DNA from 2 places in the Arthrobacter sp. KN11-1C genome. Region 1 is predicted to be linked to the other one. Evidence: riboswitches for the same ligand, from Rfam matches in the RefSeq annotation. Region 1 holds a riboswitch; the other holds the start of a gene.
What was found. Region 1 has a riboswitch for cyclic di-AMP ahead of ACSBOX_RS16755 (peptidoglycan DD-metalloendopeptidase family protein). Riboswitches for the same ligand answer to the same signal wherever they lie in the genome.

Region 1 (5,883 bases):
CACCGTTCGTCGGCTGGGTATCCAACGTCGCCGGACCCCGATGGGCTGTGGGCGTGGCCGCAGCCGCGGGCGCTAGCACCGCCGTCGTCGGCATCGTATGGATCATCCGCGCGCGCCAGCTGCGGCTCCGTTTCGACCGCACCGCCCGCGGGATGCGGTTCTTCCGCATTGAGTCCTTTGGCGCGCGCGATGCTCTTAAGAGGGACAGCGCCGTTAAAGAGGCCAGCGCCGCCCGGGATCCGCACCCGGACGACGCCGACAAGTCCTGACCGCGGGAACGCGGCCGGCCCTTACTTCTTCAGTTCGCCCACCACGAAGTCGATGCTGGCGAGCAACGCAGAGACGTCGTCCGGCTCGATGGCAACGAAGGTAGCGATGCGCAGCTGGTTGCGGCCCAGCTTGCGGTACGGCTCCGTGTCCACGATCCCGTTGGCGCGCAGCACCTTGGCGATGGCCGCGGCGTCGATCGAATCATCGAAATCGATCGTGGCGATGACGTTGGAGCGGTCCTCTGCCTTCGCGACGAACGGGGTGGCGTACTCGGAAGTCTCTGCCCACGTGTAGATGCGGTTTGCCGAGTCCGCGGTGCGTCCCGAAGCGAAATCCAGGCCACCGTTCTTGTTGAGCCACTGGACCTGGGCATCCAAGGTCACCAACGTGGACAAGGACGGCGTGTTGTAGGTCTGGTTGAGCTTCGAGTTGTCGATGGCCGTCTGCAGGTCCAGGAAATCGGGGATCCAGCGGCCGCTTGCCTTGATGCGGGCGGCGCGCTCCAGGGCGGCGGGGGAGAAGAGGCCGAGCCACAGGCCGCCGTCGGAAGCGAAGTTCTTTTGCGGCGCGAAGTAGTAGACGTCGGCCTCGGCAACATCGACATCCAGGCCGCCAGCCGCCGACGTCGCATCCACCAGGACCAGCGCGCCGTCGTCGCTGCCCTCTACGCGCTTGACCGGAGCGGCCACACCCGTCGAGGTTTCGTTCTGCGGCCATGCGTACACGTCCACGCCCGCTTCGGCCTCGGAAACCGGCCGGGTGCCCGGCTCGGACGTGATGATGGACGAGGCTTCCAGGAAGGGTGCCTTATTGGTGGCCGCAGCGAACTTGGAGCCGAACTCACCGAAGGAAAGGTGTTGGGCCTTCTTCTCGACCAGGCCGAAACTGGCGACATCCCAGAACGCGGTGGAGCCGCCGACGCCGAGAATCACCTCGTAGCCCTCGGGTGCACGGAAGAACTGGCTCAGTCCCTCGCGGACGGAGCCCACCAGGTTCTTGACCGGTGCCTGGCGGTGGGAGGTGCCGAGGATCGTGGTCGAGGCGGCGGACAGGGCCTCGATCTGCTCCGGGCGGACCTTGGAGGGCCCGGCGCCGAAGCGGCCGTCCTTGGGCAGCAAATCGGCGGGGATAGTGATGCTGTTGTCGCTCACGGGATGCTCCAATGGTGAAGTAGCGGCCTAGATGGGTCGTGGCAGGTGGCAAGCGGCCTCCTTCGACTTCCCAATTCTGCCCGACGCCGCAGGCGGGGGCAGAACCGGAGGTGTCATAGTCCGCCACGTGGAAAGCTTTTGTTCCAACGGTCCACGACCGGGCGCCGGACATGACTCCGGAGCTGGCATGGGAATTATCCGGAGTAATTCCAAATAAGCTAAGCTTGGAGCTGGCGAAAACACGCAAGATACTGCGCTCGAGGAGCTGAGCTGGATGACGGATCTGATCGATACCACTGAGATGTATCTTCGGACCATTTTGGAGCTTGAAGAAGAGAACATCGTGGCTCTTCGCGCACGCATCGCCGAGCGCTTGCGGCACTCCGGCCCCACCGTTTCCCAGACGATCGGTCGGATGGAACGCGACGGCCTGGTGATTGTGTCCAACGACCGGCACCTTGAGCTGACCGAAACGGGCCGGAAACGCGCCACGGAGGTCATGCGCAAGCACCGGCTCGCGGAACGGCTCCTGGCCGATGTCATCGGACTTGACTGGGCCTACGTCCACGATGAGGCGTGCCGCTGGGAGCATGTCATGAGCGAGCGCGTGGAGCGGCGGCTCTACGAACTCCTGGACCACCCCACGGAATCGCCCTACGGCAACCCCATTCCGGGACTCGAAGCGCTGGGCGGAGCCGCGTCCCACGCGTTTACGGACGGCGTGGTCAACCTCCTTGACGCGATGAACGAATACTCACCTGAAAACCGGGTCACCGTCAGTCGCTTGGCCGAACCGATCCAGGTGGAACCGGAACTTCTGGTGCAGCTGGACGAGGGCGGAATCCGTCCCGGTGCCAGGGTTTCCCTGGAACGGGTGGGGGAGTACATCTCCGTCCGCGTGCCCAATATCGACGGCGCCCTGGAGCTGCCGCCCGAGGTTGCCTCGCACGTGTTCGTCACGGTCGCCTAGCCCGCCCGGCAAGGCGAGCGGCAAAGATAACGAAATTATTACCGCGGGGGCTTAATCCCCTATAGTTGACTACTGGCGCCGATACCAAAGCGTTACCTGATCCGAAGCCGAGTTCTGCCAGCGGACCAGGTGGATTAGTCCATTCACTGGCAGAAGCGGGGGAACCACCATCGGCCGTCGAAAGACGGCCTTGGGGTGAAGTCCGCAGCGGAAGCACACATTGCGCAGGGTCCCCTTCGGAGTAGCCCTCCGCTTCGCGTCCTTCGTGCGGACCGGGTCCACGATCTCTCTGGCCCGAATCCGACAGCTAACTTCGCAGGCTTGCCAGAGAGGAAAACCTTGACCACGCAGAACACCAGGGGCCGCAGGCGCGCGTCCGGTCCTGCTGCTGAGCTGCGGAGCGCAAGCGCCGTCGAGCACGAGCGCCCCCGCGATCCCCATCGCGAACTCCGCCGCCGCAAGGGTCCTTTGCGGCAGATGGCCGAGTTCGCAGCCGCGAGCGGAGCGGGACAGAAGGCGGGAGTGGCGCTTGCCGCTACGGGCCTCATCCTGACGCTCGCGATGCCGGGCACCGGCGCCATGTCGGCCACGGCCGAGTCAAACCCGGCCGCGTCGGCAGTGGGTACCCAGCCTGAAATCCCGGCCGCGGCAAGCGCCACGATCGACTTCAGCCGCGCTGCGGTTTCCACCACGGCGGATCCGGACAGCAGGCTCAAGCAGCTCCTGAGCGCGCAGTCCGTCGGCACCATCAAGACGTCGTCCTCCAAGGGCACCCTCGGGGCGCCGCTGGATACCCTGATCACGGCCTCGCCGTTCGGCTACCGCGTGAACCCCATCACGGGCGGCCTGGGGGAGTTCCACCGGGGCCAGGACTTCGTGGCCCAGTGCGGCACCCAGGTCCACGCCGCCGCGGCGGGCAAGGTGACCTTCGCCGGCTGGCATCCGTATGGCGGCGGGAACCGCATTGTGGTGGACCACGGCAACGGCCTGGAAACCACGTACAACCATTTGTCTTCGTTCAACGTCCAAGTGGGCCAGACTGTCAGCCGCGGCGATGTCATCGCGTTGAGCGGCACTACCGGCGCCTCCACCGGCTGCCACCTCCATTTTGAAGTCATGGTCAACGGCGACGTCGTCGACCCCCTGGGCTGGCTGTAGCCAATCCGATGGAAGCCTCTCGCATGCTTGTCACGCTCCGTGACCTGAATGTGACATTCAGCCAAAACTCATGTACCGTCTAACTCGCATCAACTTTTAGAGAGTTGATGCACTCGGGTGGATTGCCTAGCTCTGCCACTGCCCGAGGTTCCGTTCGCAAAACATCGTCTGGCAGAGGCGGGGGACCCACTTTTGGTCATCTTCACCGATGGCCTTGGGGTTAAGTCGCACAGCTTCCGAAAGGGAGGGGTGTGGCCGGATGACTCCCATCCGAATCCGACAGCTTACCTCGCGGGCATAGGGAGAGGCCTCTTAACGTGTCTTCACGCTCTACTGTTGCGCGCCACCGCGCCGTGGTCACCAAGACCAACTCGCTTGCCGTTATCGCTAAGACTGTCGGCAGCAACGCCGGTGGCGTAGGCCGTCAGGCAGCAGTTATCGCAGCTGCTTCCGGACTGGTTCTCACTAGCGGTATCGCAGCCAACGCTGCAGAAACCAATGTCCCCCGCGAGTCCACTGCGACCTCCGCCCTGGAAGTCCAGTCCGTCGCCCAAGCCAGCATTTCGGCCGACTCCTCCGTCGCCATCAAGTACGAGCGCCCGGCGGTTTCCACCGAGGCTGCTCCGGTTGCTCCTGCTCCGGTCGCTACCCAGGAAGCCGCTCCTGCTCCGCAGGCTGCAACGGGTGCCGCTAACGGCGTCTCGACGCTTTCCGTGACTGCTGCTGTTTCGCCCGCAACGAAGGTTGCCAGCGGCCAGGGCGCGGCAATTGCTGCCGCAGCTTACGCACAGCTGGGCGTTGCCCAGGACTGCACGGCTCTGGCTTCGAACTCCTTGGCTGCTGTTGGCATCCACTTCCACGGTTGGCCGGCAGACTACCTCTCCCTCGGCCGCACGGTCAGCGCTGCTGAAGCGCAGCCGGGCGACTTGGTCTACTACCAGAACGGTGGCATGGGCATGGCCCACATCGCCGTTTACGTCGGCAACGGCATGGCAGTCCACGGCGGCTGGAACGGTGGCACCACCGCCCTTTACAGCGTCAACGTCGGCTCCGGCCCGGTCTTCATCCGCGTTGGTGGCTAAATAGCTCCGGCTACATAGCTTCACTGGAACATCCCCGCTGGTCCGCCCGCGGGGATGTTCTGTTTTAACCAGCATGCGCTACGTGTCCGGCACGTGAACTTTGACCGACACTGTGCTGGAACTCCCGCAAGGATTCGTTGATCTGGCCTCCGGGTGTTTACTCTTAGGTTGTCGATCCACAGCCCGTACATGCAGAGGGCAGCCGGCCCTCGCGCCCCTGACGGGTGCGGCCGTGAAGAGGTACGTGCATGCGCACACTCGTTCTGAATGCTGGATATGAACCGCTGGCGGTAGTAACCTTCCGCCGGGCGCTGGTCCTTGTGCTCACCGGAAAAGCGAGCGTAGTGGCCGAAGGCGACGAGCCTGTCGTCGGGCCACAGGAGATTCTCGGACGTCCGTCTGTGATTCTGCTCAATCGCTACATCCGGCCAAGGTACAACACCATCACGGCGGTTACACGCCGCGGCGTCCTGCGCCGCGACGGTCACCGTTGCGCCTATTGCGGGAAAGCAGCCCACACCATTGACCACGTCCACCCCAAATCCAGGGGCGGCGCGGATTCCTGGGAAAACCTGGTGGCAGCGTGCCTGCGCTGCAACAACGCCAAGAGTGACCACACTCCAGCCGAGATGGGCTGGAAACTGAGGTTCACTCCCGCGGCGCCCACCGGGACTATCTGGCAGATCAAGGAGCTTGAGAAACCTGCGCCCGCATGGGATCCCTTCCTCCTCCCTGAATCGGCGGCCTGAACCGGAATTGAGCTCGCTTCCCGGGTAATCTGGGCGGGTGGACTTTGATGCGATGGTATTGGCGGGTGGCAAGTCCTCCCGCCTCGGCGGCGTGCCCAAAGCCCAGCTGAGGTACGGCGGCGCCACGCTCCTTCAGCGCGCCCTGGCGGCCACGCGCGGAGCCGGGAGAGTCGTCGTCGTCGGGCCGGATCCCGGCACTTTGCCGGACGGCACGCTGACCGCACGGGAGGACCCGTCCTTCGCCGGACCGGCAGCCGCGATCGCCGCTGGACTGCTCGCCCTGGGCCACAGCCAAAGTCTGTCCCCGAACCATTCGGCCTGGGTGCTCGTCATGGCCTGCGACATGCCCCTGGCCGCCGCCGCGGTTCCCGTCCTGCTCCAGGAACTTTCCGCTCACCCGGAATCGGAAGGAGCCCTGTCCATTTCCTCCGATGGACGGAAGCAGCCGCTGCTCGGGATCTACCGGGTATCTGCCTTGCAGCGGGAAGTGCAGGCTGTGTCGG
Region 2 (5,883 bases), 360 kb from region 1:
CTTCTGGTCTGTGCCAAAGCCGTGCGCGAACATCAGGACCTGGCCGTCCGTGGCCCCCAAGACCGTGACATTGTGCCGCTCAACCATCGACGCGGTCATGGATACCCCTCAACTCTCCTGTGCTGTCAGCCTGACCGCCTCCGCACTATCCGCGCCGGGCTCGTCCATGAACCCACGTCCGACGGCCCTTGTCATCGTACCCAACTGACTCGCATTAGATGTCGTTTTGGGGGCCTATAACGACATCAACTGCGGGTTAGTTGGTGGTGCCGGTTCCTTGTGTGGTTGACGCGGTGGCAGTCACGATCTGGATGGACTGGGCCGTGTACTTGTCGGAATCCTTGAGCGCAGTGACCCGCACGCTGGATCCGGACGTCACATCGGCGAGTGTCAGGGTGGTGCCGGTGGTCCCGCTTCCGCGTTGCCGCATGCCTTCAGCTACCACGACGTCGGATCCCAGCACGTAGGTTTTCGTGAACCCGTCCTCGCTCTTGACCGTGATGGAGCTCGCCGAGATGTCGGTGACTGTTCCCAGCTGGCCCGCCATGGTGACGTAGCTGCCGTTCTGGAGGACAACGTATTCCGAGTGGACCGCTGCGTTCAGGCCGCCCATGCCCACCCCGAGCCCGCCCGGACCTGCGTTCGTGCCGCCGGGGCCTCCGAATCCGCCCTGGCCGTTCTGCCCGGCACCCGGACCCTGCGCGTTGGTGGTGTCAGCCACCGCGGTCCCGTTGCCGGCGGCATATGCACCGGCTCCGGCCGCCGCAGCGACCACCACCGCGACGCCGCCAACAATGAGCCCCTTCTTCAGGCTCCAATTCTTGAAAAACGAGGGTCGGGGCTGTCCGGCGTTGTATTGCTGCGGAGCACCCCAGCCAGCGGCAGGCTGCTGGTTCACCGGCTGCTGCGGAGCGCCCCAGCCAGAGGCTGGCTGCTGGTTCACCGGCTGCGGCGGAGCACCCCAACCAGCGGCAGGTTGCCCGGAATCATCAACGGGACGGATCACCGGCTGCGGGTGCCCGTTCTCCGGCTCGGAACCAGGTACGGAGGGGTTGTTTTGCTGATCCATGATGTTCTCCATCGAAGTCGAGACTGGTTGGTCGCGGTTGTTCTTGTCCCAATCAGCGTCAGCCGCGTTGCTGTGCGTTGGCTGTGCCGAACTGAAGGCTTCCCTGTGACCTGCGGCGGTGTTGTGTCGGATTCTGCTGGGGGAACCCGCGCAACCTTTGGACAGGTGGCTAGGCTGGGACTCACAGGGTGCTCACAGCAACGGCTAAGCACCGGCAAACCGGCAGATTGGAGAGTTGTCCCATGGCATCCTCGCACTCCATGACCAACAACCTTCCGCAGCTCAGCCACCCGGACGGTTCTCCCATCCGTGCCCTCGTGGTGGACGACGAACCCAGCCTCGCCGAGCTCATGAGCATGGGACTGCGCATGGCGGGCTGGTCGGTGGCGGTGGCCGGCGACGGTCCTGCCGCCGTGAAGCTCGCCAAGGACTTCCGTCCGGACGTCCTGGTGCTGGATGTGATGCTTCCAGGGTTCGACGGCGTTGAGCTGCTGGGCAGGATCCGCGCCTTCGCGCCCGAGGTGCCTGCGCTTTTCCTCACCGCCAAGGACGACGTGCAGGACCGGATCGTGGGGTTGGCCGCGGGCGGCGACGATTATGTCACCAAGCCCTTCAGCATGGAGGAAGTCCTCCTGCGCCTGCACCGCCTGGTCCAACGCTCGGGCGTGGCCGCGATGGACACGGCCGAGCTGGTGGTAGGCGACCTGACCCTGAACGTCGACACCCGCGAAGTCACCCGCGGCGGCGAAGACATCCCGCTCACGGCGACCCAATTCGAGCTCCTGCGCTACCTCATGGAAAATCCCAAGCGCGTGGTCAGCAAGGCCCAGATCCTGGACCGCGTGTGGGACTACGATTTCGGCGGGCAGGCCAACATCGTGGAGCTTTACATCTCATACCTGCGCAAGAAGATCGAGGCCCACCATCCGCCCATGATCCACACCGTGCGCGGAGCCGGCTACGTCATCAAGCCTGCCGAATAGCCGGGGCGCCGAATGTCCGCACTCTCCGGTATCCCCCGCCAGACCGACCACAGCTGGTTCAATCCCTCAACCTGGCACTTGCGCACCCGCTTGATCCTCCTTTCCATGGCGCTCCTCGTGGCCATCTGCGGCGCAGTCGGGATAGTCAGCTATGCCTCCATGGACGTGTTCCTCACGAAGCAACTGGACCAGCAATTGATGCAGGCCTCGCACGGCCGCCCGCCGCAAGGCAATCCCGGCGGCCGTCCAGACCCCTTGGATCCCCGGGGCCAGAGCATCGGCACCCTGAACGCGCGAATTCTTGGCGGCCAGGTGAGCAGCGACGCAGGATTCCTGTCCTCCGATGCCACCCGAACGCCGTTGTCACCCAGCGATGCCGGAACACTGTTGGCTCTCCCCTCCGACGGCCACCCTGTTGATCGCACCCTCTCCAATGGGGGCTACCGCCTGGTAGCCGCCGAAACTCCGTATGGCGATGTTGTCATCACGGGGCTGCCCCTCGCCTCGAAGGAGGACACCGAGGCCTCGCTCGTGTGGACCATGGTGCTGGTGTCCCTGGGCGGGCTGGTCCTGATCGGACTGGCCGGAACCGTCCTGATCCGCCGCACCATGCGCCCCTTGGAGCAACTTTCCGACGTCGCCACGAAGGTATCGAAACTTCCGCTCGACGCCGGTGAGGTGGCACTCGCGGTGCGCGTTCCGGCGTCGGCTGCCCACCCGGGCACGGAGGTGGGAAGCGTCGGCCACGCATTGAACCTCATGCTGGACAACGTCTCGAGCGCCCTCGAGGCGCGCCAGCAAAGCGAAACGAAAGTGCGCCAGTTCGTGGCCGACGCGTCACACGAACTACGGACTCCGCTGACGGCCATCCGCGGCTACACAGAGCTCTTGCGCATGACCGAGACGTTCACCGAGGACGGCCGCAAGTCACTGGGCCGGGTGCAAAGCCAGTCCGAACGCATGACCACCCTCGTGGAGGACCTCCTTCTGCTGGCCCGGCTGGATGAAGGAAAGGCCCCGGAGTTCACCGATGTGGACCTCACCCAGTTGGTGATCGAAACCGTCAGCGACGAGAAAGTCATGGCCCCCGAGCACATCTGGCAGCTCAAGCTCCCGGATGAGCCACTCACGGTCCGCGGCGACACCACACAACTCCACCAGGTCCTGGCGAACCTGCTCTCCAATGCCCGCAAGCACACGGAGGCGGGTACCACGGTGGTCACGGGCGTCATGCGTTCCGCCGATGGCAGCGCCGTGGTGACAGTGACCGACAACGGGCCGGGCATCCCGCCGGATTTCCAGGGCAGGATCTTCTCGCGCTTTGCCCGTGCCGACGCCGCCCGCTCCGGTTCCGAGGGCACGTCAGGGCTCGGCTTATCGATCGTGGAATCCATCGTTCAGGCGCATGGCGGTACTGTCGAAGTGGCATCGCGGCCAGGCCGGACCGAGTTTGCGGTGCGCCTTCCGGCGCTGAGGACCGCCACGGCCTGAAGACCGTTCACAGAATCACGACGCCGGTTCGCGACGAGCGCAAGTCGACGCACCGGCGTCGTGATCTCCGTTACCCAAATGTGACTTAAGCCGGATCCTCCTGTACCGTCGAATAGGTGCGCTGGATCATTCCGGCCGCCGCCGGGTAGGCGCCGAGCTCTGCCCCTCCCCGGTGCCAACAGTCCAGGCAGAGACGGGGGACCCAGGTCTCCGGGCAAGCGCTCATGTTGAGCCAGCCCTAGGGGTGAAGCCGCACCGCCACGATTCCCTGTGGCCACGGCCGGATGACCTCATCCGAATCCGACAGCTAACTCCGCAGGCGTCGAGAGGCAATCACCATGTCTGATTCCAGGAATCAGTCGCGCTCTGTTGCGCGCCACCGCGGCGAACCTGCCCGGAGAAACAAGTCACGTTCCACGTTGAGGCGAGCCGCCTCGAACCTCGGCACCGGCCAGCGCATGGCAGTTGTTGCCAGCGTCGTCGCCGTGTTCCTCGGCGCCGGTGCTGCAACCCAGGCCGCCGGACAAGCCATCAATGCCCAGGACATGAGCCGCTCGTCGGACTCCCGCGCGGCTAGCCACTCAGCCACTCCATCGGCCACCGCCACGCCGTCGGCGAGCGCGAGCGCCAAGCCCAGCGCCACGCCGGTTCCGAGCCAGGCAGCCGCCCCGGCTCCGGCCGCCGTCGCGCCCCAGGCGGCAGCTCCGGCAGCCCCCGCCGCGCCTGCTGCCCCGGCCGCACCTGTCGCCCTCGACGACCCTTCCGGCGCCCAGGCCTATGCCGCAAGCCTTCTCCCCTCCTACGGTTGGGGTCAGGGCGAGATGTCCGCACTGGTCACCTTGTGGAACAAGGAATCGGATTGGCGCACCACTGCCACCAACGCCTCCAGCGGCGCCTACGGAATCGGGCAGTCGCTGCCGGGCGAGAAAATGGCATCAGAAGGCGCCGATTGGCAGACCAACTACCAGACGCAGATCCGCTGGGGCCTGAACTACATCAAGGAACGCTACGGATCGCCCTCCGCGGCGTGGTCCTTCCACCTCGCGAACAACTGGTACTAAGCCAAGAGTCACGCACAAAGCACACAGAGGTCCGTCCCTTCAGGGGCGGACCTCTGCGTCTAGTGGCCAAACATGTGATTCGCCATGCCGGTCACACATCCACAGCCATGTCACAGGTTCCGCCTAAAGCCCTCATAATCGGCAGCCGCACTCTGGATACATGACGCTCATCGAATCCACCTCCGGTACCCTGAAGGACCCCGCGGTGGTGCCGCCGGGCCTTCCCCTCCAACCCAACGCTCCCCTCCAGCCCAACGCTCCCCTCCAGCGCAGCACTTCCATCCAGCGCAGCACGGTGCGGCGCGCCCCCGTGGACACCCACACCGCCATCCCCGTGCTCGATGTAACGATCCCTGTCTTCAACGAGGAACGCGACCTCGAAGAGTGCCTGCGCCGGCTTCACGGCCACTTGCGCGAGTCGTTCCCGCACGGCTTCCGCATCACCGTCGCGGACAACGCGAGCACGGACAGCACCTTGAAGATCGCCGAACGCGTGGCGAGGGAGCTGCCCGAACTCGCTGTTGTCCATCTCGAGGAAAAGGGACGCGGCAACGCCCTGCGCAAAGTGTGGCTCGCATCGCCGTCCCCGGTTCTCGCTTACATGGACGTGGATCTGTCCACCGACCTCGCCGCACTGGCGCCCCTTCTGGCACCGCTGATCTCCGGCCACTCCGACCTTGCCATCGGCACGCGCCTGACGCGGAGCTCGCGGGTTGTCCGCGGCCCCAAGCGCGAGTTCATTTCGCGCAGCTACAACCTGATGCTGCACTCGTTCATGGGCGCCCGTTTCAGCGATGCGCAGTGCGGCTTCAAGGCGATCCGGGCAGATGTCGCCCAGCAGATCCTCCCCCACACCATGGACAACTCGTGGTTCTTCGACACTGAGCTCCTGGTGGTCGCCGAACGCTGCGGACTCCGGGTCCACGAAGTTCCCGTTGACTGGATCGACGATCCCGATTCCAGCGTGGACGTGGTGCGGACCGCCCTGGCAGACATCCGCGGCATGGTCCGGCTGACCCGGGATCTCGTCTCGGGCCGCATCCCCATTCCGGAACTGCGCGCTGCACTTGCTCGCGGGCCGCTTCCGGCGTCATCGCGTACTGCCGAGCAGAGCCCGCGCAGCAGCCTTTTCGGGCAACTGGTCCGTTTCGCCGCGATCGGCGCTGCCTCCACCCTGGCTTATGTACTCATCTTCCTGTTCTGCCGCGGCTTCATGGACCCGCAGCTGGCCAACTTCCTGGCGCTGCTCGCCACGGCCATCGCCAACACCGGCGCCAAC

Region 2: linked by a shared signal. The riboswitch ahead of ACSBOX_RS18470 (hypothetical protein) and the one ahead of ACSBOX_RS16755 (peptidoglycan DD-metalloendopeptidase family protein) in region 1 are both predicted to bind cyclic di-AMP.

Annotation. Positions count from the first base shown of each region.
Region 1 covers NZ_CP197467.1:3,595,623-3,601,505, reverse strand. The annotation lists gene ACSBOX_RS16770 (MFS transporter) at 1-269, shown strand, start outside; gene serC (phosphoserine transaminase) at 291-1,421, opposite strand; gene ACSBOX_RS16760 (metal-dependent transcriptional regulator) at 1,696-2,391, shown strand; cyclic di-AMP (ydaO/yuaA leader) riboswitch at 2,518-2,728, shown strand; gene ACSBOX_RS16755 (peptidoglycan DD-metalloendopeptidase family protein) at 2,731-3,549, shown strand; cyclic di-AMP (ydaO/yuaA leader) riboswitch at 3,695-3,861, shown strand; gene ACSBOX_RS16750 (NlpC/P60 family protein) at 3,867-4,631, shown strand; gene ACSBOX_RS16745 (HNH endonuclease) at 4,880-5,380, shown strand; gene mobA (molybdenum cofactor guanylyltransferase) at 5,418-5,883, shown strand, end outside.
Region 2 covers NZ_CP197467.1:3,960,357-3,966,239, forward strand. The annotation lists gene ACSBOX_RS18450 (alpha/beta fold hydrolase) at 1-99, opposite strand, end outside; gene ACSBOX_RS18455 (hypothetical protein) at 257-1,069, opposite strand; gene ACSBOX_RS18460 (response regulator transcription factor) at 1,312-2,052, shown strand; gene ACSBOX_RS18465 (HAMP domain-containing sensor histidine kinase) at 2,065-3,543, shown strand; cyclic di-AMP (ydaO/yuaA leader) riboswitch at 3,707-3,879, shown strand; gene ACSBOX_RS18470 (hypothetical protein) at 3,882-4,604, shown strand; gene ACSBOX_RS18475 (glycosyltransferase) at 4,765-5,883, shown strand, end outside.